Regions from separate parts of the Streptomyces sp. MMS24-W38 genome, predicted to be linked through region 2. Evidence: riboswitches for the same ligand, from Rfam matches in the RefSeq annotation. Region 2 holds a riboswitch; the other holds the start of a gene.
What was found. A riboswitch is a leader RNA that binds a small molecule or an ion and turns the genes downstream of it on or off. The one in region 2 is predicted to bind glycine.
Positions count from the first base shown of each region.

Region 1: another riboswitch for glycine. It lies ahead of gcvP (aminomethyl-transferring glycine dehydrogenase); the one in region 2 lies ahead of gcvT (glycine cleavage system aminomethyltransferase GcvT).

Region 1 covers NZ_JCBCPP010000001.1:5,828,262-5,843,299, forward strand. The annotation lists gene AC6F7H_RS25480 (DUF881 domain-containing protein) at 1-770, shown strand, start outside; gene AC6F7H_RS25485 (small basic family protein) at 767-1,099, shown strand; gene AC6F7H_RS25490 (DUF881 domain-containing protein) at 1,105-2,004, shown strand; gene AC6F7H_RS25495 (FHA domain-containing protein) at 2,066-3,013, shown strand; gene ftsR (transcriptional regulator FtsR) at 3,060-3,803, shown strand; gene AC6F7H_RS25505 (bifunctional nuclease family protein) at 3,888-4,361, shown strand; gene AC6F7H_RS25510 (MerR family transcriptional regulator) at 4,580-5,266, shown strand; gene AC6F7H_RS25515 (DNA polymerase IV) at 5,365-6,801, shown strand; gene AC6F7H_RS25520 (PRC-barrel domain-containing protein) at 6,826-7,203, opposite strand; glycine riboswitch at 7,322-7,418, shown strand; gene gcvP (aminomethyl-transferring glycine dehydrogenase) at 7,591-10,476, shown strand; gene AC6F7H_RS25530 (TOBE domain-containing protein) at 10,567-10,962, opposite strand; gene AC6F7H_RS25535 (DUF5999 family protein) at 11,167-11,370, opposite strand; gene AC6F7H_RS25540 (hypothetical protein) at 11,759-12,343, opposite strand; gene AC6F7H_RS25545 (glutamate-cysteine ligase family protein) at 12,896-14,413, shown strand; gene AC6F7H_RS25550 (CPBP family intramembrane glutamic endopeptidase) at 14,503-15,038, shown strand, end outside.
Region 2 covers NZ_JCBCPP010000001.1:1,643,229-1,658,266, reverse strand. The annotation lists gene AC6F7H_RS06175 (L,D-transpeptidase) at 221-1,456, shown strand; gene AC6F7H_RS06170 (L,D-transpeptidase) at 1,771-2,940, shown strand; gene AC6F7H_RS06165 (enoyl-CoA hydratase/isomerase family protein) at 3,146-3,913, shown strand; gene AC6F7H_RS06160 (ATP-binding protein) at 4,187-4,690, shown strand; gene AC6F7H_RS06155 (glycoside hydrolase family 25 protein) at 4,714-5,271, opposite strand; gene AC6F7H_RS06150 (cold-shock protein) at 5,446-5,850, opposite strand; gene AC6F7H_RS06145 (SGNH/GDSL hydrolase family protein) at 6,257-7,117, shown strand; gene AC6F7H_RS06140 (L-serine ammonia-lyase) at 7,155-8,522, opposite strand; gene glyA (serine hydroxymethyltransferase) at 8,707-9,966, opposite strand; gene gcvH (glycine cleavage system protein GcvH) at 9,981-10,358, opposite strand; gene gcvT (glycine cleavage system aminomethyltransferase GcvT) at 10,559-11,686, opposite strand; glycine riboswitch at 11,753-11,875, opposite strand; glycine riboswitch at 11,876-11,973, opposite strand; gene AC6F7H_RS06120 (AAA family ATPase) at 12,191-12,856, shown strand; gene AC6F7H_RS06115 (enhanced serine sensitivity protein SseB) at 12,939-13,730, shown strand; gene AC6F7H_RS06110 (enhanced serine sensitivity protein SseB C-terminal domain-containing protein) at 13,912-14,661, shown strand.

The sequences.
Region 1 (15,038 bases), 4.2 Mb from region 2:
GCGGTATGCCGAAGACCCTCAGGGCGAAACTGGGGCTCGCCGGTGGTCTGGTGCTCGCCGCCCTGGTCGTGACCGTGGGAGCCGCGCAGGCCAGGGTGGCGGCCCCCGTCGTCGCCAAGGAGCGCGAGGAACTGATCGACAGGATCGACCGCGAGACCGAGGCGGCGGACAAGCTCAAGGACGGCGTCGACGCACTCCGTGACGACGTGGGCGCACGGCAGCGTGAGGCGCTCAAGCACAGCGGTGAGGGCGACCGTACCGAGCTGGTGGGCGTCCTGGCGGGTGCCGTCGCGGTGCACGGACCCGGAGTGAAGCTCGTGGTGAACGACGCCAAGGACACGAGCGTCGGCGGGGACGGCGACGCTCGGTCCACCTCCGGGTTCTCCGACACCGGGCGGGTCCGCGACCGTGACATGCAACGCGTGGTCAACGGCCTGTGGGAGTCCGGCGCCGAGGCCGTCTCGATCAATGGGCAGCGGCTGACCGCTCTGTCTGCGATCAGGGCCGCGGGAGACGCGATACTGGTCGACAACAGGCCGCTGGTACCGCCGTACACGGTGCTCGCGGTGGGGGACGGTCGACAGCTGAGCAGCCGGTTCCAGAACAGCGCGGACGGGCTGTATATGCAGGCCCTGAAGGAGAGCTACGACATCCGCACCGAACTTTCGGTGGAGGACGACCTCCGGCTGCCCGCCGCGCCGAGTGTGATCGTACGAACCGCACAACCGATAACCGAGACGACACCTGCAACTGAGAAGGGCATATCGTGATCGCCGTACTGGGCCTCGTCGTGGGAGTCGTGGCCGGCCTGTTGGTCCGGCCCGAGGTTCCGGCGGTCGTCGAGCCTTATCTGCCGATCGCCGTCGTGGCGGCGCTCGACGCCGTCTTCGGCGGGCTGCGGGCCATGCTCGACGGCATCTTCGACGACAAGGTCTTCGTGGTGTCGTTCCTGTCGAACGTGGTGGTGGCCGCGCTGATCGTCTTCCTTGGCGACAAGTTGGGTGTAGGGGCCCAGCTGTCCACCGGGGTCGTGGTCGTCCTCGGCATCCGGATCTTCTCCAACGCCGCGGCGATCCGCCGGCACGTGTTCCGGGCGTGAGGCCGATGAGCGATCACGAGCACGACAGGACGATGCCCGAGTCGGCAGCCGGACCACGCCCGGTACCCGGACCACGCCCGGTACCCGGTGGCAGTCTCCGCAAGGAGCTGCCCGACGAAGTGTCCGCGCCGGCGCCCGCGGTCGAGGACGGGCAGACACAGCCGGAGCCGCCCGGATCCGGTCTGACCGGACGGCAGCGGCTGGTGAAGGGGTTGTGGCCGCCACGGATCACCCGGGCTCAACTCACTGTCGCCGTGCTGTTGTTCGGCCTGGGTTTCGGCCTGGCCGTCCAGGTCGCCTCGAACAGCGAGGGTGACAGTGCCCTGCGCGGCGCTCGTCAGGAAGATCTTGTTCGTATCCTCGATGAACTCGACGACCGCACAGAGCGTCTTGAGGATGAGAAGCAAGGGCTCGAGAAGCAGCGTGACGAGTTGGAGAACAGCTCCGACCAGGCCGAGGAGGCCCGGAGACAGACGGTCGAGAAGGAACGGCAACTCGGCATCCTGGCGGGAACCGTGGCCGCGCAGGGGCCCGGCATCACGTTGGTCATCGAGGACACGAAGGGGATGGTGAAGGCGAACATGCTGCTCGACGCCGTCCAGGAGCTGCGTGCGGCCGGCGCCGAGGCCATTCAGTTGGACGGCGTGCGGGTCGTGGCGGGCACCTACCTGGCCGATTCCGGCAACGGGGTGAGCGTCGACGGGAACAAGATCACTGCTCCCTATCGTTTCAAGGTCATCGGCAAGCCGCAGGACCTCGAGCCTGCGCTCAACATCCCGGGAGGTGTGGTGCAGACTCTCGAGAAGGAACAGGCCACCGCCTCCGTGGAGCGGTCGGCCAAGATCGTCGTGGATGCCTTGCGGTCGGCGAAGCAGCCTGACTACGCTCGGTCGTCCTCCCAGTGAACCGGGGGTGCATGGAGGGTGACCGGCGCGGGCGTGAGGTTGCGGGGGGTCGGCGCACCGAATGGGTGGTGCGTGGTGGAAACTGTCTGGTGGATACGGACGTTGTGAGGACGTCCGGGTCGGCCAATGTGTTCAGTCAGGGTTCGTCCTGCCCCACGGGCGGGTCTGTTTCGGTCAAGGGGAATCGCCCGTGAAGTTGTTTGGGAAGTTGTTCGGCAAGAGCGCACGAGAAGGCCGCGACAGCGAGACTGCCCGGCATCGCGCACAGCCGGAGGCGGAAGGTTCACGTCCGCTGTTCCGGGACCAGGTGGGCGGCCAGGGCGAGGGCGTTGCGGGAGCTCAGGGCGCGCCGTCGGTTGACCCCGCGCAGTCGAGCGGCATAGGTTTCGGGCAACCGTCAACCTCAGGTACGGGTGGAGGGTTCTCCGACCCGTATGCGTCCCAAGCCCCCGGTGGGCAGGAGGATCCGTCCATGTCGGTCCTGGTATGTGCGAGGTGCGGTAATCGCAACCCGGAGAGCAGCCGGTTCTGCTCCAACTGTGGAGCTCCGCTCCGGCCCGGAGTCGCCCCGGAGCGTCCCTCCGAGACGACCTCCACCATCTCCATCTCCGGTCTTGAGGCCTACGACGCGGAGGCCACCGGCCAGACGCAGATGCCGATGCTGTCGCCCGAGGCGCAGGCGGCCGTCGACGCGCTGCCGGTGGGTTCGGCACTCCTGGTCGTGCGCCGCGGGCCGAACTCGGGCAGCCGCTTCCTGCTGGACGGTGACCTGACGACGGCCGGCCGACACCCGCAGAGCGACATCTTCCTGGACGACGTGACGGTCTCGCGTCGGCACGTGGAGTTCCGACGCGGCCAGGACGGTTCCTTCACGGTGGCCGACGTGGGCAGTCTGAACGGCACGTACGTCAACCGTGAGCGGATCGACCAGGTCGGTCTGTCGAACGGTGACGAGGTGCAGATCGGCAAGTACCGGCTGGTGTTCTACGCGAGCCAGCGGGGCTACTGACCCTCCCCGGGTTCCGTCCGGGGCACCCTGACCCCAGGGAAGGTCCATGCTTCACACACCGAGCGGCGGTGCCGGGCACGGCACCGCCGCCGCGGAAACTGGACTGATGAGCATCGGCACGGTGCTGAACGTGCTGCGCGAGGAGTTCCCCGAAGTCACCATCTCCAAGATCCGCTTCCTGGAGTCGGAGGGGCTCATCGAGCCGCAGCGGACCCCCTCGGGGTATCGCAAGTTCAGCGCGGCGGACGTCGAGCGGCTCGGCCATGTTCTGCGGATGCAGCGGGACCACTATCTGCCGCTCAAAGTGATCCGCGAGCACTTGGAGGCGATGGAGCGCGGCGAGGCCCTCCCGCTGCCGGTGCTGTCCCGGCAGCGGGACGGGGAAGCCGGCCCCGAGCCGTCCGCCGATCCTGTCGCCACGGCGGCCCGGATCGGGCGTGCGCAGCTGCTGGCGGCCGCTGACATCGACCAGGAGCAGCTCGCGGAGTGGGAGTCGTACGGGCTGCTCGCTCCCGTCGAGGACGAGGTGTACGACGCCGAGGCGGTCACCGTCGCCGGTCTCATCACCGAGTTGGGGCGGTTCGGGATCGAGCCGAGACACCTGAGGGCGATGAAGGCCGCCGCGGAGCGGGAGGCCGGGCTGGTGGACCAGGTCGTCGCCCCGCTCAAACGCCACCGCAACCCGCAGACCAGGGCTCATGCGGAGGCGCGTGCGAAGGAGCTCGCCGGTCTCACGGTGAAGCTGCACGCCGCGCTGGTGAGCTCGGCACTCGGGGTGCGGCTGCCCTGAGGGGCACGGGATCGGGGGACCGGATCGGCCACCTGATCCCGGCCCGACTACCCAAACGTCCCGGGCACGGCCTAGGGTTGCTGTGTGAACGAGCTCGATGTCGTAGGTGTCCGGGTCGAAATGCCCTCGAACCAACCGATCGTGCTGCTGCGCGAAGTGGGAGGCGACCGGTACCTCCCCATCTGGATCGGGCCGGGGGAGGCGACGGCCATCGCCTTCGCCCAGCAGGGCATGGCTCCGGCGCGCCCGCTGACCCACGACCTCTTCAAGGACGTGCTGGAAGCCGTAGGCCAAGAGCTCACGGAAGTGCGCATCACGGATCTGCGCGAGGGGGTCTTCTACGCGGAGCTGGTCTTCGCCAGCGGTGTGGAGGTGAGTGCCCGGCCGTCCGACGCCATAGCGCTGGCGCTGCGGACGGGGACGCCGATCTACGGCAGTGACACAGTCCTCGACGACGCGGGGATCGTCATCCCGGACGAGCAGGAGGACGAGGTGGAGAAGTTCCGCGAGTTCCTCGACCAGATCTCGCCGGAGGATTTCGGCTCCAGCAGTCAGTGAGCGGCGGCGACCGTCCCGCCGGATTCCCGCTCGGGTCGGCGGTGCGCGAGGGCGTCGAACGGCCCGCGCAGAGGGCATTCGGCTAGCCTTTCCCCGCGGTGGGGCACGGGAAACCACTCTTAGGGTGATTATCACTCGGCGTGCCGAGTGTGGCGATCGTTGACGCACCCTTGGTGACTGCCTACCGTCGGGGAGGCAGGTCGAGGACGGAGGTCGGCGTGAGAAGCACCGGCGACGGTACGGCTGGGGGTGTCCCCGGACATGGTCTCGGGGCGAGCGGTCCGTACCCTCACCCAGGCCCTCAGCTCCGCGCGAGCGGGGCGTATGCCCATCACGGCAGTGCGGCCGATCATGCTCCGCAGCGGCCGGCGGCCGTGCCGAGCAGCGGAGGGGCAACGACGTCCGTGGTGTCCGAGGAGATCGGCTACCGCGGCCCCACGGCCTGCGCGGCCGCCGGCATCACCTACCGGCAACTGGACTACTGGGCCCGCACGGGACTGGTCGAGCCAAGTGTGCGGCCCGCGCACGGCTCCGGGACACAGCGGCTGTACAGCTTCCGGGACGTCGTCGTCCTGAAGATCGTCAAGCGGTTCCTTGACACCGGCGTGTCGCTGCAGAACATTCGTACCACCGTCCAGCATCTGCGGGAGCGAGGCTTTCGTGACCTGGAGCGCATGACGCTGATGAGCGACGGCGCCACGGTCTACGAGTGCGACACGCCGGATGAGGTCCATGCCCTGCTCCAGGGCGGCCAGGGGATCTTCGGGATCGCCGTCGGTGTGGTGTGGCGGGATGTCAAGAGCGCGCTGTCCCAGTTGCACGGGGAGCGTGTCGACACCGGGGAGACGCTGATCGGGCCCAACCCGACGGACGAGCTGGCGCGGCGGCGGAACCGCGCGGTCTGAGCCGTCGGGGCCGGCTGAGCGGCCCGTGTGGTCCGGGGCGGTCGGTGGACGGCCCGTGCGGCAGGGCATTGTCAGTGGCGTAGGGCAGCATCGGAGATGTGAGATCCGCGCCTACCATCCTGCATCTCGACATGGATGCCTTCTTCGCCTCGGTGGAGCAGGCGTCCAAGCCGAGCCTACGAGGAAAAGCCGTGGTCGTGGGCGGGCTCGGGCCGCGTGGAGTGGTCGCCACCGCCTCGTACGAGGCCCGGATCCTCGGCGTGCGTTCCGCGCTGCCCATGGCGCAGGCGCGGCGGCTCGCGCCGAACGCGGCGTATCTCGTGCCGCGCTTCGCGTTCTACCGGTCGATCAGCGACCAGGTGATGGGGCTGCTGCGGGCGCTGTCGCCGCTGGTGGAGCCATTGAGCCTGGACGAGGCGTTCGTGGACCTGGAGGCCGGCGGGGCGGCCTGGGACGAGCGGTCGGCCCGGCTGGCCGGGGTGAAACTGCGCGCGGACATACGGGAGGTCACCGGTCTCACCGGGTCCGTCGGGCTCGCCGCCTCCAAGATGCTGGCGAAGATCGCCTCGGAGCAGGCGAAGCCCGACGGGCTGGTGCTCATCGAGCCGGGAAGGGAGCGGTCCCTGCTGGCGCCGCTCCCGGTCCGGACGCTGCCGGGAGTGGGGCCCGCCACCGGTGACCACCTGCGCAGGGCAGGGATCCACACGGTCGACGAGCTCGCCGAGGCCGGGGAGGACGAGCTGGTGCGGTTGCTCGGCAAGGCACACGGACACGCGCTGTACGCCATGGCCCTGGCACGGGACGAACGGCCCGTGGTGGCCGATCGGGAAACGAAGTCGGTGTCGGTCGAGGACACGTATGACGTGGACATTCACGACCGGGTGCGGGTCGGTACGGAGGTGCGGCGGCTCGCCGATCGCTGTGTGCGCAGGCTGCGGGGAGCGGGGCTGGCGGGACGGACCATCGTGCTGAAGGTGCGGCGCTACGACTTCTCGACGCTCACCCGGTCCGAGACGCTGCGGGGGCCCACGGACGATCCGGCGGTGGTGCGTGAGACGGCGGCACGGCTGCTGGAATCGGTCGACACGACAGGCGGAGTACGGCTGCTGGGCGTGGGAGTCAGCGGACTCGCGGACTACACGCAGGAGGACTTGTTCGCGCAGGCGGCGGGGGGCCGGGGGGAGGAGTCGCCGGGCGAGGAGGACCAGGTGGCCGCACCCACGGAGGAAGAGCAGCAGACGAGCACGGAGCGGCGCTGGCCGGCCGGGCACGATGTACGGCACACCGAGTACGGGCACGGGTGGGTACAGGGCAGCGGCCTGGGTCGGGTCACGGTCCGGTTCGAGACGCCTGGCTCGGCGGTGGGACGGGTGAAGACCTTGCGCACCGACGACCCGGCCCTGCAACCGGCGGATCCGCTGCCACTGGTGGATCCAGGCCCCGGGGAGGGCGAGAGACCGCGGGAGGGCGCGGAGACGGGCGACGGCTTGGGGGCGAGGCCCGGTGTCATGGGCCAGGGGCCCTCGCAGGTGTGAGTGGGCCTCGTGCTCCGGGGGCCGTCAGGCCGGGCGGTCGTCGCGGTCGGCGAGTTTGCCGAAGTCGTGGTCCGAAAGCGGGGGAGGCGCGGAGATGTCCAGACCGTAGTGGTGGTAGAGCTGGAGCTCCTGCTCCGGGGAGAGGTGGCGGCCCACGCCGAAGTCGGGAGCGTCCTTGATCAGGGCGCGTTCGAAGGGTATGTGGAGGCTGCCGTCGATCAGCTCGCTCGGTTCCAGGGGGACGAAGGCGTCCCTGCTGAACAGGCCGGTGCGTATCGCCGCCCACTCGGGTACGCCGGTGGCGTCGTCGAGATAGACCTCGTCGACGGTGCCGATCCGGGTTCCGTTGCGGTCGAACGCCTTGCGGCCGATCAGGTTGCGCGGATCGATGTCGGTCTGCACGGGCCCTCCACTGGTCGCAATCCGCAATCATTCGTCAGCACTACGAAACGGCACAATTGGTCCGGCGGCCACTCGAAGGTTCGGGGGTTGCCCTCGCTGGTACGCTGACAGCGGCTGCTGACCCCGTGCGGGAGAGTCCTCCGGACACCATCGGAGGGCGCCGAAGGAGCAAATCCTCCCCGGAAACTCTCAGGCCCACGTACCGCATGGACGAGGTCACTCTGGAAAGCAGGGCGGGTGTCGACGGCTCCCGCTCTCACCGACGGTGAAAGCCGGGCGCCCTGCGGCGGTCCGGTGAAGCTCTCAGGTTGAGATGACAGAGGGGGAGGCCGTCCGGGCACCCGTCATGGTGCCCCTCGAAGGTCGTCAGACCAGGAGGCCTCCGCAATGACCGCCCACCGCATTCCCCTCTCCGAGCTCGAACAGGGAACGCCCTTCGAGCAGCGTCACATCGGCCCCGACCACGAGGCCCGCGCCAAAATGCTCGCGCAGGTCGGCTACGGCTCGCTCGACGAGCTGACGGCCGCGGCGGTCCCGGATGTGATCAAGAACGCCGACACGCTCGACCTGCCGGGCGCCCGGACCGAGCCCGAGGTGCTGGCCGAGCTCCGGTCGCTGGCCGACCGCAACGAGGTGCTCGGCTCCATGATCGGGCTCGGGTACTACGGGACCTTCACGCCCCCCGTCATCCTGCGCAACGTGATGGAGAACCCCGCCTGGTACACGGCCTACACGCCGTACCAGCCGGAGATCTCACAGGGGCGGCTCGAGGCACTGCTGAACTTCCAGACCATGGTCGCCGAACTGACCGGCCTGCCGACATCCGGGGCCTCACTGCTCGACGAGGGCACGGCCGCCGCCGAGGCGATGGCGCTGTCGCGGCGCATGGGCAAGAACAAGAACGGTCTGTTCCTGGTCGACGCGGACGCACTGCCGCAGACGATCGCCGTGATCGAGACCCGTGCCGAGCCGACCGGTGTCGAGGTCGTCGTCGCCGACCTGAGCGAGGGCATCCCCGCCGAGATCGCCGAGCGCGGGATCAACGGCGTGCTGATCCAGTACCCGGGCGCCTCCGGAGCCGTACGCGACATCAAGCCGGTGATCGACCGGGCGCACGAGCTGGGCGCGCTGGTCACTGTCGCCGCCGACCTGCTCGCCCTCACGCTGCTGACGTCGCCCGGCGAACTCGGCGCGGACATCGCGGTCGGCACGACACAGCGCTTCGGTGTGCCCATGGGCTTCGGCGGGCCGCACGCCGGATACATGGCCGTGCACGAGAAGATGGCGCGCAGCCTGCCCGGACGGCTCGTCGGTGTCTCCGTCGACGCGGACGGCCACCAGGCCTACCGGCTCGCGCTCCAGACCCGTGAGCAGCACATCCGCCGTGAGAAGGCCACCAGCAACATCTGTACCGCTCAGGTGCTGCTCGCCGTGATGGCCGGGATGTACGCCGTCTACCACGGTCCCGAAGGACTGCGGACCATCGCGTGGCGCACCCACCGTTACGCGACCGTCCTCGCCGAAGGACTCCGGGCCGGCGGCGTGGAGATCGTCCACGGCTCCTACTTCGACACGCTGACCGTGCGGGTCCCGGGGCGGGGTGCCGAGGTCGTCGCCGCCGCGCGGGACAACGGCGTCAACCTGCTCCTCGTCGACGCCGACCACGTCTCGATCGCCTGCGACGAGACCACCACACGGGCCCGGCTCGCCGCCGTGTGGGACGCCTTCGGGGTCGAGGCCGACATCGCAGCGCTGGACGCGGCAGCGCCCGACACCCTGCCGGACGCCCTGCTGCGCACCGACGAGTACCTGACGCACCCCGTCTTCCACCAGCACCGCTCCGAGACCGCGATGCTGCGCTACCTGCGCCGGCTCGCCGACCGTGACTACGCGCTGGACCGCGGGATGATTCCGCTGGGCTCCTGCACCATGAAGCTCAACGCGACCACGGAGATGGAGCCGATCACCTGGCCCGAGTTCGGGCAGCTGCACCCCTTCGCGCCGGCCGAGCAGGCCCAGGGCTACCTCACGCTCATCCACGAACTGGAGGAGCGTCTCGCCGAGGTCACCGGCTACGACAAGGTGAGCCTCCAGCCCAACGCGGGTTCCCAGGGCGAACTGGCCGGGCTGCTCGCCGTGCGCGGCTACCACCGGGCCAACGGCGACGAGCAGCGCACCGTCTGCCTCATCCCGTCCTCCGCGCACGGCACCAACGCCGCCAGCGCCGTCATGGCCGGGATGAAGGTCGTCGTCGTGAAGACCGCCGAGGACGGCGAGGTCGACATCGACGACCTGCGGGCGAAGATCGAGCGGTACCGCGACGAGCTGTCGGTGCTGATGATCACCTACCCGTCGACGCACGGTGTGTTCGAGGAGCACGTCGCCGACATCTGCGCGGCGGTGCACGAGGCCGGCGGCCAGGTGTACGTGGACGGCGCGAACCTCAACGCGCTGGTCGGGCTGGCCAAGCCCGGACACTTCGGCGGCGACGTCTCGCACCTGAACCTGCACAAGACCTTCTGCATCCCGCACGGCGGCGGCGGTCCCGGCGTCGGCCCGGTCGGGGTGCGGTCGCACCTGGCGCCGTACCTGCCGAACCACCCGCTCCAGCCCGGGGCCGGGCCGGAGACGGGGATCGGGCCGGTCTCGGCCGCCCCGTGGGGTTCCGCGGGCATCCTGCCCATCTCGTGGGCGTACGTCCGGCTCATGGGCGGCGAGGGGCTCAAGCGGGCCACCCAGGTGGCGGTGCTCAGCGCCAACTACATCGCCAAGCGTCTCGAGCCGCACTACCCGGTGCTCTACACCGGCCCCGGCGGACTGGTCGCGCACGAGTGCATCATCGACCTGCGCCCGCTGACCAAGGCGACCGGCGTGAGCGTGGACGACGTGGCCAAGCGGCTGATCGACTACGGCTTCCACGCGCCGACGATGTCGTTCCCGGTGGCGGGAACGCTGATGATCGAGCCGACCGAGTCCGAGGACCTGGCCGAACTCGACCGGTTCTGCGAGACGATGATCGCGATTCGCGCGGAGATCGAGAAGGTCGGTTCCGGCGAGTGGCCCGCGGACGACAACCCGCTGCGCAACGCCCCGCACACCGCCGCCGCGCTCGGTACGGAGTGGAAGCACCCGTACAGCCGTGAGGAGGCCGTCTTCCCGACCGGTGTGAGCGCGGCCGACAAGTACTGGCCGCCGGTGCGCCGTGTCGACCAGGCCTTCGGCGACCGCAACCTGGTGTGCTCCTGCCCGCCGCTGGACGCGTACGACGACTGACGCGGAGGGCCCGGTCACCGGGACCGAGGAGCGGAAGGGCTCTGCTTCGGCCGTACGGCCGAAGCAGAGCCCTTCCGCGTACCGCTTCCGTCAGACACGGTCGATATGGACGTTTGTCGACTTCACGCGGGCGGTGGCCTCCACGCCGACCTCCAGTCCGAGCTCCTCGACTGCCTCGCGGGTCAGCAGCGAGACCAGGCGGTGCGGTCCTGCCTGGATCTCGACCTGGGCCGCCACGTCGCCGAGTTTGATCGCGGTGACGATGCCGGGGAAGGCGTTGCGGGCCGAGGTGTACGGCGTGCCCTCCTCGGTGGCGCCGGCCTTCGCGAGATCGACGGAGAACGCGGCCAGGTCCCGCCCGTCGATGAGCCGCCGTCCGCCTTCGTCGCGATGGGTGGTGAGCCGGCCCGCGTCCGCCCAGCGTCGGGCGGTGTCCGGGCTGACGCCGAGCAGCCGTGCTGCCTGGCCGATCGTGTAGGACTGCATGCCGATCACGATAGGCGGCGAGCGGAGCCGGGCGGGGCCACCAGCGGATGTGACGTGAGACCGCCGTCCTCGGTGGGTGCCGGCGGGGCTCAGAGGCGCTGTGCAGGAACCGCCCTGCTCGCCCCCGTACGACCAGGCCCGTGCCCGGCTCCATGCGGGCGAGGTTCTCGCTCCGCGGACGGGCACGGATCCGCCCGGTGGAGCTCAGGCGGTGGTCATCACCGCGGTGCCCCCGGGACGCTGCGGGGCGATGCTCCTGCCGTCGGGCAGGAGTTCACCGGTGTCCTCGAAGAGCACGACACCGTTGCACAGCAGGCTCCAGCCCTGCTCCGGGTGGTGCGCCACGAGACGGGCGGACTCCCGGTCGGCGGATTCGGCTGAGGGGCACGGTGACGGATGCTGGCACATGGATGGGATCTTTCGCTCTGTTGTGACCTGTGGGTTGGCTGTTGTCTCTGTTGCGCGGCGTGAAACCTCGTTCATGGCCGCCCCCCGTTGTCATAGGTCGGTCGGAAACAAGTGTTGCCCTCCGGACGGCGATCCGCAGGGATTTGGCGGCACCGCCCCTCACAGGTCGATGACGCGTCACCCGCGCGGACGGTTCACCTCAACTGCACTGTCACTTCGGGTGGTTCCGCATGGCCGGATGAGGCTAGTCCGAGGGTTCGGAATGCTCGAGGCCGCTCGGGCCGGGGGCTCGGAGCACGCGCGTGCCCCGCCGCGGGGACCGGGCGGCGGGGCACGGGGACGGTCGTGCGGGAGCGGCGGGGCGGGACGCGCGCGTGACGCGCGTCGGTCAGGCGGGTGAGCCGAGCAGGCGGTTGGGCGTCACCCGGTGGGTCAGCACCGGGAGGAGTTCCGCGACCAGGTGCGGGCGGTGGGCCGCGATGCCGGGCGGCGCGGGGGCGAGCGGGACGAGCAGGTCGGTGGCGGCGGGGTGGCCGGTGGCGCCGTCCGCGGTGCGGTCGCCGTGCAGCCAGAGGGTCAGCATGTAGAGGCCGGGCACCGACAACAGCCGGGGCTGGTACGGCTGTGGCAGGGACTCGGCCTGGCGCAGGGCCAGTTCGGTGGAGGCGATGTACGGGCCCTCGAAGAAGCGGGAGAAGGTCCAGCCGTCGGGGGTGAGTACGGTGTCGGCCGCGGCCACTGCCCGGTCGCCGCAGCGGATCAGGAAGCGCCAGCCGGCCAGTCGCGTCGCGGACACGCCCTCGGCGGTGATCCGGTCCAGGACATGCACGGGCAGCGGCAGTTCGGGCGAGACCGGTCCCTGGGCACCGAGGAGGGAGGGGGTTCGGGCCTCGCTGACCGCGGTGGGGGAGGAGAGCGCGGTCAGGACGGAACGCAGTGCGGGCGCGGGGGCCGGGGGAACATGCAGGGGCATGGTGGGTCGCCTCTCATTCGAAGGCACGGTGGCACGAGGGCGGGGCGGACGACGCTGTCAGCTCACGAAGGGTCGGAAGGCAGGGGCCGGGGGCTGAGCGCGAGAGGTGGGGGTGAGGACTGCCGCACGTCACCTCGAGGCTGGATCACTCGACCGTGGGCGCCAACCTTCTGCCCTGTCCACGGAGTTTATACGACGCGTTTTCGGGCTGTGTTTCCGCTAGCTGTTTTCGACCCGTTGAACAAGGGTGCTTCTGGTCGATGAAGCGGGGGAATCATCCCGATTCCGAACCGGGTGCACAGCGATGACCTCGATAAACGGTCGTTAAGCGGTAGGCCTATTTTCGTCGGCGTTTTTCACGAGTCAGTCGTCGCGTTGTTACGTGCCACGCCGGCCATGCCGCGTGAATGTGCCAGTGGTCACATTCGACCAGCGTAGTGGTCGACAGACCGGTTCGGGGCGTTATCGATCGCATCCACGGGGCATCCTCCCCTGTGGACCGGGACCCCGGCGGCCGATCATCGGACCGCCCAGCCGAGGAGGGACGCTTCGATGGGGGAGAAGGTGGTGGCAGGCGGGTTCGACCTGTCCGATCGCCAGCGCTACCGCGACAAACTCCGCAGGTGCCTGACGGGCTTGGAGCGACTCCTGGCGGAGAAGCGGTTCGACCGCCCCAAGAACCTCGTGGGGCTGGAGATCGAATTGAATCTCACGGGCGCCGACGGCATGCCCAAAATGTTGAACGGACAAGTCCTCGAACGGATCGCGAGCCGGGACTTCCAGACAGAGCTCGCCATGTTCAACCTGGAAGTCAACATAGCTCCACATCGTTTGGACGGGCGGGTATTCGACCGGCTCGCCGAGGAACTGCGCACCTCGCTCGCGTACGCCGACCGGAAAGCCGCCGAGGTGGACGCCGAGATCGTGATGATCGGTATTCTGCCGACGCTGGACCGCGACGACCTCGTCTCCTCGAATCTCTCCGAAGTCGACCGCTACACCCTGCTCAACGAGCAGATCGTGGCCGCCCGCGGGGAGGACTTCAGCCTCGACATCGACGGGGTGGAACGCCTCAGCTGCACCTCCAAGTCCATCGCGCCCGAGGCCGCCTGCACCTCGGTGCAGCTGCACCTCCAGGTCACTCCGGCCCGCTTCGCCGACGTGTGGAACGCGGCCCAGGCGGTCGCCGCCGCCCAGATCGCCGTCGGCGCCAACTCGCCCTTCCTGTTCGGCCGCGAGCTGTGGCGCGAGTCCCGGCCACCGCTGTTCCAGCAGTCCACCGACACCCGGCCGCCCGAGCTGCAGGCACAGGGCGTACGGCCGCGCACCTGGTTCGGGGAGCGCTGGGTCACCTCGGCGTTCGACCTCTTCGAGGAGAATCTGCGCTACTACCCGGCTCTCCTGCCCATCTGCGACGACGAGGACCCGCTCGACGTGCTGGACAAGGACGGCACCCCCACGCTCGCCGAACTCGTCCTGCACAACGGCACGGTCTACCGCTGGAACCGTCCGGTCTACGGCGTCGCCGACGGAGTCCCCCACCTGCGGGTGGAGAACCGGGTCCTGCCCGCCGGGCCCACCGTCGTCGACGTCGTCGCCAACGCGGCGTTCTACTACGGCCTGGTCCGCGCCCTCGCGGAGGACAGCCGCCCGGTGTGGACCCGGCTGCCCTTCGACGCCGCCGCCGCCAACTTCGACGCCGCCTGCAGGCACGGCATCGAAGCCCGCCTCACCTGGCCCCGGCGCGGGCGCTACGGCGGTACGGCCGAAGTGGACGCGGTCACCCTCGTACGCGACGAGCTGCTGCCGCTGGCCGAGGCGGGACTGGACGCGTGGGGCATCGAGCCCGCGGACCGGGACCTGTACCTGGGAGTGATCGAGGAGCGCTGCCGGCGCCGGCAGAACGGCGCGAGCTGGCAGGCCGCGACCTTCCACCGGGCCCTGGACGGCGGCCTGACCCGGGAAGCGGCGCTGGCCGCCACCACCCGGCGCTACCGCGAGCTGATGCTGAAGGGCGATCCGGTCCACACCTGGCCCGTCGGCCTCCCGGACCCGGTACCTGCGACCTGACACCGGGGCGGGACCACCGAGGACCGCCCGTCGGGCCGTCGGACGCTGCCCTCATACTGATCGGACGGATCGGTGATGTGGAGGCAGCTGTGCAGGCGGAGGCGGGCCCGCTGGCCGATGAGTATCCTCAGCGGCGGCTCACGCGGACGATGCTCCGCAACGAGACGCTGCTCGTGCTCGCGGTGTCGCTCGGCGCGAGCGGAGTGTCCGCGCTGATCAGTTTCATCGGTTCGGTCACCCGGCCGGGCGGCCTGAAGGACCAGGCGGCCACCCTCAACGCCTCGGCCGCACCGGGCCGTCCCTGGCTCGACCTGGCCTGGCAGCTCTTCGGGATCACCACCGCGCTCGTTCCCGTCGCGCTCGTCGCCCACTTCCTGCTGCGCGAAGGCGCGGGACTGCGCGTCCTCGGGTTCGACCGCACCCGGCCCTGGTCCGATCTCGGCCGAGGGACGGCGGTCGCGGCGGTCATCGGCAGCAGCGGCATCGCCTTCTACCTGGCCGCGCGCGAGTGCGGCTTCAACCTCACCGTGGTGCCCGAGGCGCTGCCCGAGGTGTGGTGGAAGTTCCCCGTGCTGATCCTCTCGGCACTGCAGAACTCGATCCTCGAGGAGGTCATCGTCCTCGC
Region 2 (15,038 bases):
GGCAGGGAAAGTGGCCGCGGCTCCCCGGCGCGTCGTCCTCCCCACAGTTCTGCCCAGAGCGTGCCGCGCACTCACGTGCCGCCGAGAGCACGACCTGTCCGCGTGACAGCACACCTGGAGCGGGGGCGCACCCACGGGTTCCCCCAGAGGGCGTACCCTCGCGTGCCCCGAGGGGGCGCATGGTCGTTTCCCGACGGCGCGGGCCGTCGTTGGGTACCGCGTGAGCCACGTACAAGGGCGCGCACGGCGCGCGAGGGCCGCACTGGCCGCCGTACTGACATGGACAGGGTTGTTGGCCGGAGCCGTCGGCTGTGCCTCGGACGGCGCGATCAAAGGGGCGTTCGGCCCTCCGGCGCCCGAGGAGGTCATCCGGGTCGCGCCCGCCGACGGCAGCAAGGAGGTGCGCCCCGGCAGCACGCTGCGGGTGCGGGCGCCCGAGGGGCGGCTGCAGTCGGTGAAGGTCGTCAGATCGCAGGACGCGCGGGAGTCCCCGGTCCCCGGGCGCATCTCCGCCGACGGGCGGAGCTGGAAGCCCGAGGACGAACGGCTGGCGCTCGCCGCGAGGTACACGGTCGACGCCGTGGCCCTGGACGGCGCCGGCCGCCGCTCCTCCCGTCGCACCACGTTCACCACGTACGTCCCCGAGGAACGCTTCATCGGCTACGTCGCCCCGGAACACCGCTCCGTGGTCGGCACCGGGATGATCGTCTCCCTTGCGTTCAACCGTGAGATCGTCCACCGCGCGGCGGTCGAACGGGCCGTCCGGGTCACCTCCCGCCCGGCCGTCGACATCCGCCCGCACTGGTTCGGCGAGGACCGGCTCGACTTCCGGCCCGAGAATTACTGGCAGCCCGGTACCGAGGTCACCGTCGAGCTTGACCTGCGGGACGTCGAGGGCGCGCCCGGCGTGTACGGACTCCAGCACCGCACGTTCTCCTTCACCGTCGGCCGCAGCCAGATCTCGGTGGTCGACGCGGGTCGGCACACCATGAAGGTGAGCCGGGACGGTGAGGAGCTCGCCACGGTGCCGATCACGGCCGGGGCGCCGAAGACCCCCACGTACAACGGGAAGATGGTGATCACCGAGATGCTCGAGGTCACCCGGATGAACGGCGCGACCGTCGGCTTCACCGACGCCGACGGCAAGGGCGAGTACGACATCCCCGACGTCCCGCACGCCATCCGCCTGACCGAATCCGGCACCTTCCTGCATGGCAACTACTGGGCCGAGGAGGGTGTCTTCGGCGGCATCAACGTCAGCCACGGGTGCGTGGGACTGCGCGACGTGAAGGGCGGCGGCGCGGACACCCCGGCCGGCTGGTTCTTCGACCGCAGCCTCATCGGTGACGTCGTCGAGGTGGTCAACAGCAAGGACACGACGGTCGCCCCGGACAACGGCCTCGGCGGCTGGAACATGGACTGGGAGGAGTGGACGAAGGGCAGCGCCGTGAAGTGACCCCGCGCAGTGTCTTCTTGAGGTGTCTCCTCGAGGTGACTCCTCGTAGTGCCCCCGCGCGGACCGCCGGGAGGGCGCCCCGGTTGTGCGCCGCAGGCCATTGAAGTTGGAACGGAACGGTGACAAACCTGCCGCGTCCAACGCCCCTGGCCTGTGGTTACTATGCGCCGAAGCGCGCGAGGGGCGCGCGGGGGCGCGGGTCCGGCCAGGCCCGCCGAGGGGAGAAACAAGTGAACGTGGGGCCGGTTCCGGGGGCGTCGGTTGACGCGCGGAGGCATGGTGGCAGGAAGCTGGCGGCGCTGGCACTCGGAGTGATGCTGGCGGTCACCGCGTGCGGCGGCGGGGAGACGGGCCCGGCGGCCGAGGGCAAGGGCAAGGACAAGGACTCCACCGCGGCGCAGAGCAAGCAGTCCGAGGCGGTCATCGGCATAGCGCCCAAGGACGGCGCCGAGTCCGTGAAGACCAGCGGTGTGCTGAAGGTCGACGCGACCAAGGGGAAGCTGACCGAGGTCGTCGTCAAGGCCCCGGACGGCAAGGAGGTCGACGGGGAGATATCCGGTGACGGCGCCAGTTGGACGCCGTCGACCCACCTGGCCGCCGCCACCAGGTACACGGTGCACGCGGTCGCCAAGGATTCCGCCGGCCGCACCGCAGCCGAGGACACCAACTTCACCACCCTGACGCCGAAGAACACCTTCGTCGGCACCTTCACGCCCGAGGACGGCTCCAAGGTCGGCGTCGGCATGCCGTTCTCGCTCCGCTTCACCCGGGGCATCACCAACCCGGACGACGTCAAGAAGGCCATCCGCATCACGACCGAACCGCCCGTCGAGGTCGAGGGCCACTGGTTCGGCAACGACCGGCTCGACTTCCGGCCCGAGAAGTACTGGAAGTCCGGCACCGAGGTCACCGTCGACCTCGACCTCGACGGCGTCGAGGGCCGCCCCGGCGTCTACGGCGAGCAGTCCAAGACCGTCTCCTTCACCATCGGCCGCAGCCAGGTCTCCGTCGTCGACGCCAAGAAGCACACCATGAAGGTCGAGCGGGACGGCAAGCTCATCAAGACCGTTCCGATCACCGCCGGTGCCCCCGGCACCGAGACCTGGAACGGCGAGATGGTCGTCAGCGAGCGGCTCAAGGTCACCCGGATGAACGGCGCGACCGTCGGCTTCACCGACGCCGACGGCAAGGGCGAGTACGACATCAAGGACGTCCCGCACGCCATGCGTCTGAGCAACTCCGGCACCTTCATCCACGGCAACTACTGGGGCGGCGGCGCCTTCGGCAACTACAACGCCAGCCACGGCTGCATCGGGCTGCGCGACACCCGGGGCGGCTGGGACAAGAAGGCCCCGGGCGCCTGGTTCTACGAGAACACCATGATCGGCGACGTGGTCGTCGTGAAGAACTCCAACGACGCCACCATCGCCCCGGACAACGGCCTCAACGGCTGGAACATGTCCTGGGAGGAGTGGAAGGCGTAGGCCCGGCCCGGTCCGTCACGGCATACGCGGCCCCGGTGCCTGCCGAGGCACCGGGGCCGCTGCCGTCGGCCAAGTGATCGACCGCACCGGCCCGGTTGTCGTTGGACACCGTGCTGTGTCTGCCCGGGGGCGATCCCCGGACCCCCGGCCGGATGTGATCTACCGCACCAGCCTCGTTGCCGTTAGTCACCGTTAACCTGCTGGCATGACCGTACATCTCGAAGTCGCCGAGGGCGTCGGCACGCTGCGCCTGGACCGCCCGCCCATGAACGCACTGGACGTCGCCACACAGGACCGGCTGAAGGAACTCGCCGAGGAGGTCACGCGCCGCGAGGACGTACGCGCCGTCGTGATCCACGGCGGCGAGAAGGTGTTCGCGGCGGGCGCGGACATCAAGGAGATGCAGGCCATGGACCACACCGCGATGGTCCTGCGCGCCCGCGCCCTGCAGGACTCCTTCACGGCCGTGGCCCGCATCCCCAAGCCGGTGGTGGCCGCGGTGACCGGTTACGCGCTCGGCGGCGGCTGTGAACTCGCGCTCTGCGCCGACTTCCGCATCGCCGGGGAGAACGCCAAGCTGGGTCAGCCGGAGATCCTGCTCGGGCTGATCCCGGGGGCCGGCGGTACACAGCGCCTGGCCCGCCTCGTCGGCCCGTCGAAGGCGAAGGACCTCATCTTCACGGGCCGTCAGGTGAAGGCCGACGAGGCGCTCGCGCTGGGCCTGGTGGACCGTGTGGTCCCCGCCGCCGAGGTCTACGAGCAGGCGCACGCGTGGGCCGCGCGGCTCGCCAAGGGACCGGCGATCGCGCTGCGCGCGGCCAAGGAGTCGATCGACACCGGTCTGGAGGCCGACATCGACACCGGCCTCGCCGTCGAGCGCAACTGGTTCGCGGGCCTGTTCGCCACCGAGGACCGTGAACGGGGGATGCGCAGCTTCGTGGAGGACGGCCCCGGTAAGGCAAAGTTCCTCTGAACCTTCCTCTGAGGGCTTGCAATTGACGCGATGTCTGATCCGGGTCCCTCGACGGGGCGGTTTATGGGAGCCTTAACGGGCCCTTAAGTCTGCCGCGTCGAGGGAGCCTGTCGATTGCCGCACAGTGAGCCGTTGCCGCAGGTCGCAGGGGCCGCTGACGGCACCGACGTGCCGAAGGCATATGTCGGTGGCCCGGCCCGGCGCGGGGGCGTGCAGGGGGCGCATTCCCCCGGAACGACCCCGGACGCCCCACCGGACGGCCATGATGGGGCCATGGCGGGGCTGGATGGCATGGAACAGCCGCGGGGAGACGGACGTGCGACCGCGTCGCGCTGGTCGCCGACGGTCGAGGACGAACACGCCCAGAAGGCGCTGGAGTTGTTCGGCAACCCGACGGAGGCAGAGGTTCCGCTGCCGTCCCGCCCCGAGTCCGCCGCCACCGCACGCCGACTCACCCAGATCGTGCTCCTGCGCCAGTGGGGCCTCACCGCCGCGACCACCGAGGACGCCGTTCTGCTCGTCTCCGAACTCGTCGGCAACGCGGTACGCCACACCGGTGCCCGCGTCTTCGGCCTCCGGCTGCGCCGCCGCCCCCGCTGGATCCGCGTCGAGGTCCGGGACCCGTCCCGCGGCCTGCCCTGTCTCATGCCGGTCCAGGAACTGGACGTCAGCGGGCGCGGCCTCTTCCTCGTCGACACCCTCGCCGACCGCTGGGGCGTCGACCTGCTCCCACGGGGCAAGACGACCTGGTTCGAGATGCGCGTCACCGACCGCTGAACCGCGGCCGTCACCAGGTCCCCTCACATGCCGTCGGCCCACTCCTTCAGGGCCGCGCGGTCGGGGAAGTCGGCGACGTTCTTGTCCAGGGGGTCGTCGGTGTACTGGTGGAAGCGCCACTTTGCCTTGATGCGGGGCTTGCCCGCGGTGACGTAGTCGGCGATCCAGAGGCCGTCACCGGCGTAGGAGGTGGTGTCGACGTTGAGCCAGAAGTGCCTGTTCGCGTACAGGATCACCCTGTTGTGCGGCCGTAGTTCCTTCACCTTGCGGATGAAGCGGTCCTTCTCCGCGTTGCTCGCGCGGGTGCCCTCGCCGGTCGTCTCCCAGTCGACGGCGAGGATGTCGCCCCGCCGCTCGGGAGCCTCGGAGACGAAGTGCTCCGCCTGCGCGGTCAGGTTGCCCGGCCAGAGGAAGTGGTAGAAGCCGACGACCAGTCCGGCCTCGCGGGCGTTCTCCGTCTGGGCGGAGAGTCCGGGGCTGACATAGGAACGGCCTTCCGTCGCCTTGATGAAGACGAAGGAGAGGCCGTCGGTGTCGAACGACGAGGACTGGTACGAACTCACATCGATGCCGCGCAGCATGAGGCTCCCTGCGGTGCTGGTGGGGGGAGGGGAGTCGAATGGCTCACTGCCCTCACGGTGGCACGGGAGCCCCGCCTAAGTGGTGGAAATGTCAACTTCTCCCCGTGAGGAGTGACGAAGGACCACGACTCCCGCCCAGCCGACAGACCCGCCCCCGGGGGGCTTGGGCCGGTCTCAGCCGTCGCACCAGCCGTGGGTCTTGCCGAACTGCAGCAGCCCGCGGCGCGCCTGGAGGATCTGCTCGCCGGTGAGCGTGGGCGCGGCGGACAGCAGCACCTCCGTGACCTCCTGGAGGTACTCCTCGGCGGTGAGCACGTCGCACAGCGAGTCGTCGCCGTCCTGATGCCTGCCCACGGCGGAGGACACCCCGCCGGCTCCCTGGGCCAGTCGTACGCCCGAAGCCTTGAGACCCCGGTCGCCCTCCTCGATCTCGAACTCCACGGCGATCCCGGGACGCAACTGGTGCTCCGGGATCCGTACGTCGTTGACGTGGAGGAAGACGTCCTCCCCGCCGTGCTCGGGAGCGATGAACCCGTAACCCCGCACGGCGTCGAACCGCACCACACGACCAGCAACCATGATTCCAACCCCCAGCAGAACACCGGACCCCATGCGCGGACCCCATGCCCGAGCCCCGTGTCCGGACTCCGTGCCCGGACCAGAGTCCCAGCAGACAAGAATACGCCGCCGCCCGGCCTGTCGTCAGCCGTGGGCCGGAGCCCTGAACGGACACACCCGTCGAGAGCGAAGGGAAGCGGTACGCCGAACGGGTGGCGGCCGAACAGGCGAATCTGAGGCGTTGCCTCCCGCCCCTGCCAGCTGACCGGAACCTCCTGCACGGCGGGGAAGCCCGGCCGGCGGTGGTCCGGTGGCGTCTGCTCCGGAGCAACTGGTTTCCGCAGGCCACCATGCGGCGGCACCCCTGCTCGAGCAAGCTCATGGCAAAGCGGGACCACGTCCGTGCATGTGCCGAATGGAGGCGTCCTTGAAAACAGCCCTGCGCCTGGCCCTGGCCACCGCTCTGTCCACCGGGGCCGTGTGGGCCACGGCATCAGTCCCGGCTGCGTCGGCCGCGGCCGAACCACTGCGGTACGTCGCGCTCGGCGATTCCTACGCGGCCGCGCCACTGGTGCCGCCCGTCGACCCGGCCGACCTGAAGTGTCTGCGCTCCCTGGCCGACTATCCCCACATCGCGGCCAAGGCCCTCGGTGCGAAACTCACCGACGTCAGCTGCTCCGGCGCCACCAGCGGCCATCTGAGAACCGCCCAGCACCCGGGAACCGCGCCCCAGTACGAAGCACTCAAGCCCGACACCGACATCGTCAGCGTCACCATCGGCGGCAACGACACCGGCCTCTTCAACGAGGTGCTGGGCTGCATCAACGTCCTGCCCCAGCCTTACGGCACCAGCTGCGCGGAAAAGAACACCGCCGGCGGCACCGACAAGGTCAGGGCCCGCGTCGATGCCTGGGCACCGGCCTTCGCCGCAGTCCTGGACGACATCGCCCGACGGGCACCGCATGCCGAGGTCTTCGTCGTCGGCTACGGCAACTACTTCCGCACCGACGGCTGCCACCCCGCCCAGCCCTTCTGGAAGCAGGACGCCAACCACCTCCAAGGCGCGGTCAACCACCTCAACACCGTGCTGAAGCAGGCGGCCGAAAAGCACGGCGCCGCCTTCGTCGACACCTACACCCTGAGCACCGGACACGACATCTGCGCCGCCCCCGCCGACCGCTACGTCGAGGGCCTGATCCCCACCCGTGCGGCCGCGCCGCTGCATCCCAACGCTTCGGGAGCCCGGGCCGTCGGCGAGGCCCTCGCCGCGGCCGTTCGCGCGACGTAGGTGCCGTCCCGCGGCCTTCGGCTCAGGGCCTGTTCCCTCAGCACTCGATGATGTTGACCGCCAGCCCGCCCCGCGCCGTCTCCTTGTACTTGACGGACATGTCCGCGCCGGTGTCCTTCATCGTCTTGATGACCTTGTCGAGGGACACCTTGTGCGAGCCGTCGCCACGCAGGGCCATGCGCGCGGCGGTGACCGCCTTCACCGCCGCCATGCCGTTGCGCTCGATGCACGGGATCTGGACGAGGCCGCCGACCGGGTCGCAGGTCAGGCCGAGGTTGTGCTCCATGCCGATCTCCGCGGCGTTCTCGACCTGCTCCGGCGAGCCGCCCATCACCTCGGCGAGGGCGCCCGCCGCCATCGAGCAGGCGGAGCCGACCTCGCCCTGGCAGCCCACCTCGGCGCCGGAGATGGAGGCGTTCTCCTTGAAGAGCATGCCGATCGCGCCGGCCGCGAGCAGGAAGCGGACCACACCCTCCTCGTCGGCACCGGGGACGAAGTTCATGTAGTAATGCAGGACGGCGGGGATGATGCCGGCCGCGCCGTTGGTCGGGGCGGTGACGACGCGGCCGCCGCCTGCGTTCTCCTCGTTCACGGCCATGGCGTAGAGCGTGATCCACTCCATGGCGAGGGCCTTCGGGTCGCCCTCGGAGCGCAGCTTGCGCGCCGTGTTCGCGGCGCGGCGGCGCACCTTCAGTCCGCCCGGCAGGATGCCCTCGCGGGACATGCCGCGCGCCACGCACGCCTGCATCACCCGCCAGATCTCCAGCAGATCCCGGCGGACCTCCTCCTCGGTCCGCCAGGAGCACTCGTTCTCCAGCATCAGCGCGGAGATGGACAGGCCCGTCTCCCGGGTCAGGCGCAGCAGCTCGTCGCCGGTGCGGAAGGGGTACTTCAGGACCGTGTCGTTGAGCTTGATGCGGTCCGCGCCCACCGCCTCCTCGTCGACGACGAAGCCGCCGCCCACCGAGTAGTACGTCTTCGACAGCACCTCGGCGCCGGACGCGTCGAAGGCCTGGAGGGTCATGCCGTTCGCGTGGTAAGGGAGCGCCTTGCGGCGGTGCAGCACCAGGTCGTCGTCGAAGGAGAACGCGATCTCGTGGTCGTCGAGCAGCCGCAGGCGGCCCGATTCCTTGATCTTCTCCACCCGCTCGTCGGCCGTCTCCACGTCCACCGTGCGGGGCGAGTCGCCCTCCAGGCCGAGCAGCACCGCCTTGGGGGTGCCGTGGCCGTGGCCGGTGGCGCCCAGCGAGCCGTACAGCTCCGCCCGGACCGAGGCGACCGAGTCCAGCAGACCCTCGTTGTCCAGCCGCCGGGCGAACATGCGGGCGGCCCGCATCGGGCCGACCGTGTGCGAGCTGGACGGGCCGATGCCGATCGAGAAGAGGTCGAAGACCGAGAGGGCCACGGGAGGACTCCTAGGGGTTCGGTGGACGGCGCTGTCCGCCGGGGTGGGGCCGGGGAAGGGGGCTCGGCACTGGATGCGTGCGGTGCATGGTGCGGGGCACCGTGCCCACCGATCCAGTGTGCGCGATGCCCCGCCCGTACGAACAAAAGCGTACGAAATTGCGAAAACTGCGAGAACTGCGAAACTACTTCAGACCCGGGTACAGCGGGTACTTCTCGGCGAGCGCCGTCACCCGGGCCCGGAGCGCGTCGACGTCGTAGGACGGCTTCAGCGTCTCGGCGATCACGTCCGCCACCTCGGTGAAGTCCTCGGCCGTGAAGCCGCGGGTGGCCAGGGCGGGCGTGCCGATCCGCAGACCCGAGGTGACCATCGGGGGGCGCGGGTCGTTCGGGATCGCGTTGCGGTTGACGGTGATGCCGACCTCGTGGAGACGGTCCTCGGCCTGCTGCCCGTCCAGCTCGGAGTCGCGCAGGTCGACCAGGACCAGGTGCACGTCCGTGCCGCCGGACAGCACGTCCACGCCCACGGCCTTGACGTCGTCCTTGACCAGGCGCTCGGCCAGGATGCGGGCGCCCTCCAGGGTGCGGCGCTGCCGGTCCTTGAAGTCCTCGGACGCGGCGACCTTGAAGGCGACCGCCTTGGCCGCGATCACGTGCTCCAGCGGGCCGCCCTGCTGGCCGGGGAAGACCGCGGAGTTGATCTTCTTGGCCAGTTCGGCCGTGGAGAGGATCACACCGCCGCGCGGACCGCCGAGGGTCTTGTGCGTGGTCGTGGTGACGACGTGGGCGTGCGGGACCGGGTTCGGGTGCAGGCCCGCCGCGACCAGACCGGCGAAGTGCGCCATGTCGACCATGAGGTACGCGCCGACCTCGTCCGCGATCCGGCGGAACGCGGCGAAGTCCAGCTGACGCGGGTACGCCGACCAGCCGGCGACGATCAGCTTCGGCTTGCTCTCCTTGGCCAGCCGCTCGACCTCGGCCATGTCGACCTGGCCGTCGTCGCCGACGTGGTACGCGACCACGTCGTAGAGCTTGCCGGAGAAGTTGATCTTCATGCCGTGGGTCAGGTGCCCGCCGTGCGCGAGGTTCAGGCCCATGATCGTGTCACCGGGCTTGAGCAGCGCGAACATCGCGGCGGCGTTGGCCTGCGCACCCGAGTGCGGCTGCACGTTGGCGTGCTCGGCGCCGAAGAGTTCCTTGACCCGGTCGATGGCGATCTGCTCGATCACGTCGACGTGCTCGCAGCCGCCGTAGTAGCGGCGGCCGGGGTAGCCCTCGGCGTACTTGTTGGTGAGGACCGTGCCCTGGGCCTCCATGACCGCGACCGGGGCGAAGTTCTCCGAGGCGATCATCTCGAGGGTGGACTGCTGACGGTGCAGCTCGGCGTCGACCGCCGCCGCGACGGCCGGGTCGAGCTCGTGCAGCGGGGTGTTCAGAAGCGACATGGGTTGCGGCCTCCTCAGCCCTGGATGAAGGCGTCGTACTCGGCGGCCGAGAGCAGGTCGGCGGGCTCGTCGCTCACCCGCACCTTGAACAGCCAGCCGCCCTCGAAGGGGGCCGAGTTCACCAGCGACGGGTCGTTCACCACGTCCTCGTTGACCTCGGTGACCTCGCCGGTGACCGGGCAGTACAGGTCGCTGACCGACTTGGTCGACTCCAGCTCGCCACAGGTCTCACCCGCGGTCACGGTGTCGCCGACCTCGGGGAGCTGGACGAACACGATGTCGCCGAGCGCGTTGGCCGCGTGCTCCGTGATGCCGATCGCCGACACGCCGTCCTCGGCGGCCGTCAGCCACTCGTGTTCCTTGCTGTAACGGAGCTGCTGGGGGTTGCTCATGATCTGGATCTCCTGTGTGCGAGGGACCGCCGGGATCGACGGCGAGGAAAGGGGGTGAAGGGGGGTGAAGGGGCCCGGGGGGGGGCACGGGACCGGCCCGGGGCCAACTGATGACGGAAGCAGAAGCACGGGTGAGCGGGTGCGCCGCGCCCGGCCTCGGCCGGTACGACCGGGTACGCGGCCCACGTCCTACGACGGTGTCACTTCTGCCGCTTGTAGAACGGCAGCGCCACGACCTCGTACGGCTCGTGGCTGCCGCGGATGTCCACGCCCACGCCTGGGGTACCCGGCTCCGAGTGCGCCACGTCGACGTACGCCATCGCGATCGGCTTGCCCAGCGTCGGTGCGGGCGCGCCGGAGGTGACCTCGCCGATCACCTCGCCGCCGGCCACCACCGGGTACCCGGCGCGCGGGACCCGGCGGCCCTCGGCGACCAGGCCCACCAGGGCGCGGGGCGGGGTCCGCTCGGCGCGGGCGGCGGCCTCGGTCAGGGCGGCACGGCCCACGAAGTCGCCCTCCTTCTCGAACTTCACGACCCGGCCGAACCCGGCGTCGAACGGCGTCAGCGAGGCGCTGAGCTCATTGCCGTACAGCGGCATGCCGGCCTCCAGGCGCAGCGTGTCCCGGCAGGCCAGCCCGCACGGGACCAGCCCCACACCCTCGCCCGCCCCGGTCAGCGCCTGCCACACCTCGACCGCGTGCTCCGGCGCGACGAACAGCTCGAAGCCGTCCTCACCGGTGTAGCCGGTACGGGCGATGAGCGCGGGGACGCCGGCGACCGTGCCGGGCAGGCCGGCGTAGTACTTCAGGCCGTCCAGGTCCGAATCGGTGAGGGCCTTGAGGATGCCGGCGGCCTCGGGACCCTGCACGGCGATCAGCGCGTACGCGTCGCGGTCGTCGCGGACCTCGGCGTCGAAGCCTGCCGACCGCTCCACGAGGGCGTCCAGCACCACCTGGGCGTTGGAGGCGTTGGCGACGACCAGGTACTCGGGGGCCTCGGTCTCACCGAGCCGGTAGACGATCAGGTCGTCCAGGATGCCGCCGTCCTCGCTGCAGATCATGGTGTAGCGGGCGCGGCCGGGCTTGACGGTCCCGATGTTGCCGATCAGGGCGTAGTCCAGGAACCGGGCCGCCTGCGGGCCGGTGACGGTGATCTCGCCCATGTGCGAGAGGTCGAAGAGGCCCGCCTTCGTGCGCACGGCGTTGTGCTCGTCGCGCTCGGAGCCGTAGCGCAGGGGCATGTCCCAGCCGGCGAAGTCGGTCATCGTGGCGCCGAGCGAACGATGCAGGGCGTCGAGCGCTGTCCGGCGGAGTTCGGTACTGCTCATCGGTCGGTCTCCCAGGGCGATGGGGTCCCCGCCGGCCGGGGCCGAGCACGGGGAGGGTGAGGACGTTCCTCCCCATCTGTCATCGGAACCTGAGAGGTTCGCCATGACCGTCCGCGCAGGGGACGTCACGGCTTGCACCTTGGGTGGAGCCGCCGGAAACTCGCACGGCGGCCCGCTTTTCAGATGTGCCTGGCCCGCGCGGTAACGGTGCCTGAGAGATTCAAGGGAGGGACTTGCTCCTTCGGCGCCCCGGCGAAACGTGCCAGGGACTCTCCCGCGCGGATTCAAACGGCCGGTATGCAGTTGGCGCGCTCATCATTGCACGCATCGTGAGGCTTCGGCAGGGGGACCTTTCCTTCGTACGCACAGGGTGCTCAGGCCTGTACGGACGGCTGTGACAGGTCTGTATCGGGAAACGGACGGAATGAAGAGGCTCCGCCGTTACCGTCTCTTTACACTCGACGGGGACGGTGCTCAGGCACCTGCCCCAGGGGAGGACTCACGGTGAACAGGATTACGGCGTACGCCACCACGGGTGTCGCGCCGCCGGAGCAGCAGGCCCCTTCGGCCCGGGAGGCCCGTGGCGCGCGGCCGGTGCCCGTCGTCCGCGACCTGCGCGAGTGCGCCGGCCGCGGTCCGCGCGCCCTGGTCTTCGGCCCCCGCGACCTCGTCGTGATCACCGGACTGCCCGGCAGCGGCAAATCCACACTGATGCGACGCGCGGTGCGCGGCATCCGTATCGACTCCCAGGACACCCGCGACCGCTGGGACCGCCGCATGCCGCGCCTCCTGCCGTACGCGGTGTATCGGCCCCTGGCCCGTCTCGACCACTACACCGGGCTGCGCCGCGCCCTGCGCACCGGCGAGGGGGTCGTCGTGCACGACTGCGGTACCCACGCCTGGGTGCGCCGCTGGCTGGTCCGCGAGGCCCGCCGCCGGGGCGCGGGGCTGCATCTGCTGCTGCTCGACGTCCCCCCGGAGCAGGCGCTGGACGGGCAGCGTGAGCGCGGCCGCGGCGTCTCCCGGTACGCCTTCCTGCGGCACCGCACCGCCGTCGACCGGCTGCTGCGGTCCGTGGAGCGCGGCGACCCGCCCGCGGGCTGCGGCTCGGCGGTCCTGATCGACCGGGACGCGGCGAACGCGCTGCGCCGCATCGACTTCACGGGCTGACGGCTTCACGGGCTGACGGCCCCGGCGCGGCAGCGGTTAGCCTTTTCAGCCACAGCAGTGGTTCCAGGCAGGCGGTAGGCAGATGGACTTCCCGGCGGGCTTCTCCGCGGACTTCCCGGCACAGACTCACCCCCATCCGCACGGAGGATGGCCCGGCAACGAGTTGGAGGAGGTGCTCTCCGCCTCCCTCGGCGTCCCCTCGGCGGACGGCCGGATCATCGAGGTACTGGGCAGGAGCTTCGTCTGGGTCCCGCTGCCGAACGGCGGCGGCCCGCACAGCGGCCCGCTGGACCTGCCCACCCTGGAGATCGAGGGACAGGCGTACGTCCCGGTCTTCAGCTCCGAGGAACAGTTCCGCCAGGTCGTCGGCTCCCACATGTCGTTCACCGTCGCGCCCGCGGTGGAGTTCGCGCGGGGTCTGCCGCCGCAGGCCGGGATCGCGGTGAACCCCGGCGGCGTGGTCGGCGTCCCGCTGCCGCCGCCCGCCGTGGCCGAACTGTGCCTGGCCGGACGCGGCCCGCTGGACGGTCCGGCGGGCGGCGGCCGGGTCAAGCTGTTCGAGCCCGACTGGCAGGACGACCCGGTGGACTTCCTCGCCGCCGCGGGCGCGGAGTTCGAGTCGATCGGTGTCGTGAGCACCGCCCGCCGCTGCCTCGCCGAGATAGAGACCGCGGACCCGGTGCTGTTCGTCGGGGTCGAACTGTCCCAGTGGGAGGGCGATCTGCGGGTCCTCCCCGGCGACGCCCTGGGCCGCGCGCTGGGCCGCCGACCGGTGAAGTGGCCCGTCAACCTGGTCCTCCTGGACGTGGCCCAGGACCCGGTCGGCCAATGGATGCGCGACCGCGTCCGCCCGTTCTACCAGCGCGAGGGCTAGGGCCTGTCCGGCGGAGCGAGGTGGAGGCCCCCGCCGGGCGGCTCGCCGGTGCCCGGCGGACGGGCGGAGCCCCCGGGCCGCGGGCGGCTTAAGCTAGGTTCATTGGCTGGGGCGAGGGTGTTGTACGGAGGGGCGATACAAAGTGAGCGCTGGCACCGCGGCGGCCGGGCAGGTCGAGCACATGCTGCGCCAGGTGACCCCCGGGCGTTACGACGCCTATGAGGCGTTGCTTCGCGCGCTCGCGACCCCTTCCTCCGGTCATGTCTGGATGCTGCTGTGGCACGGTCAGGCCGGCTCCCCGGACGCCCAGTACGGGAACATGGAGGTCGGCGGCTTCGGCTACGCGCCCTGCGTGACCTCCGCCCAGGAGCTGTCCGCCAGTGGCTGGAACCGGTCGTACGAGGTCGTCGACGGCCTCGAGGCCGCCCGCGCCCTCTACCCCGACCGCTACGGCCTCTGGCTCAACCCGCACGCCCCCGGCGGCGGCCTCGGCATCCCGTGGCTCGATCTGCGCCGGCTCGCCACCGGCCTCGACCGGCAGCCCGCCGGACCCCTGCGGCTGTCCGAACCCGCCATCGAGATCCCCCAGTTCTACGCCCTGCTCACGCAGAACGCGCACCGTACGCCCGCCGTGCGCGCGTTGCGCCGCGCCTGGGTGCAGCCGGCGCTGGGCGCGCCGTATCTCGCCATCGGGCTGGACGTGTACGACACCTCGCCGCCGGCCGTCGACGCGGTGCGCGCGATGATGCAGCAGTCCATCGGTGCCGTCCCGGACGGGCTCCCGGTGTCGACCGTCGCGATGACCGACGAGCACGACCCGGTCGCCATGTGGCTGCGGGCCAACGCCCGCCCGTTCTACGACCGTGAGGCCCACGGTGCCGTTCCGCCCCCCGCCGCCGGCTCCGGCTACCCGCCCGCGCACCAGCACTGACCGGGCCGTATCCGCTGGAGGCCGGGGCCGTCGTACCCGCCGTCACTGACTCAGCGTGACGGTGTCCACATGGTGGACAGGAGTGTCGACGGTGGACGCCCGCGTCGCTGGCGAGACTGATGTCACGTCAGTTTTTCGGTCATGCGCGCTCGGCTGTGACCAGTTGACCGCCTGCCACCTGCGGTTTCACCCGTTCTCCACACCGTTCGGCGCTTCCCGGGCGGCTGTTGGGGGAGGCGCCTGATGTCTCGAGATGGTCACTTCCCGGCGGAGGGGCGCCTGAAGCGTCCCTTATGTCAACTGTTCAGATCTCAGGTAGGTATCACCGGTATCCGGACTGTTCTCGACTCGCTGTGAACATCTGTAGTGTTCGGCCG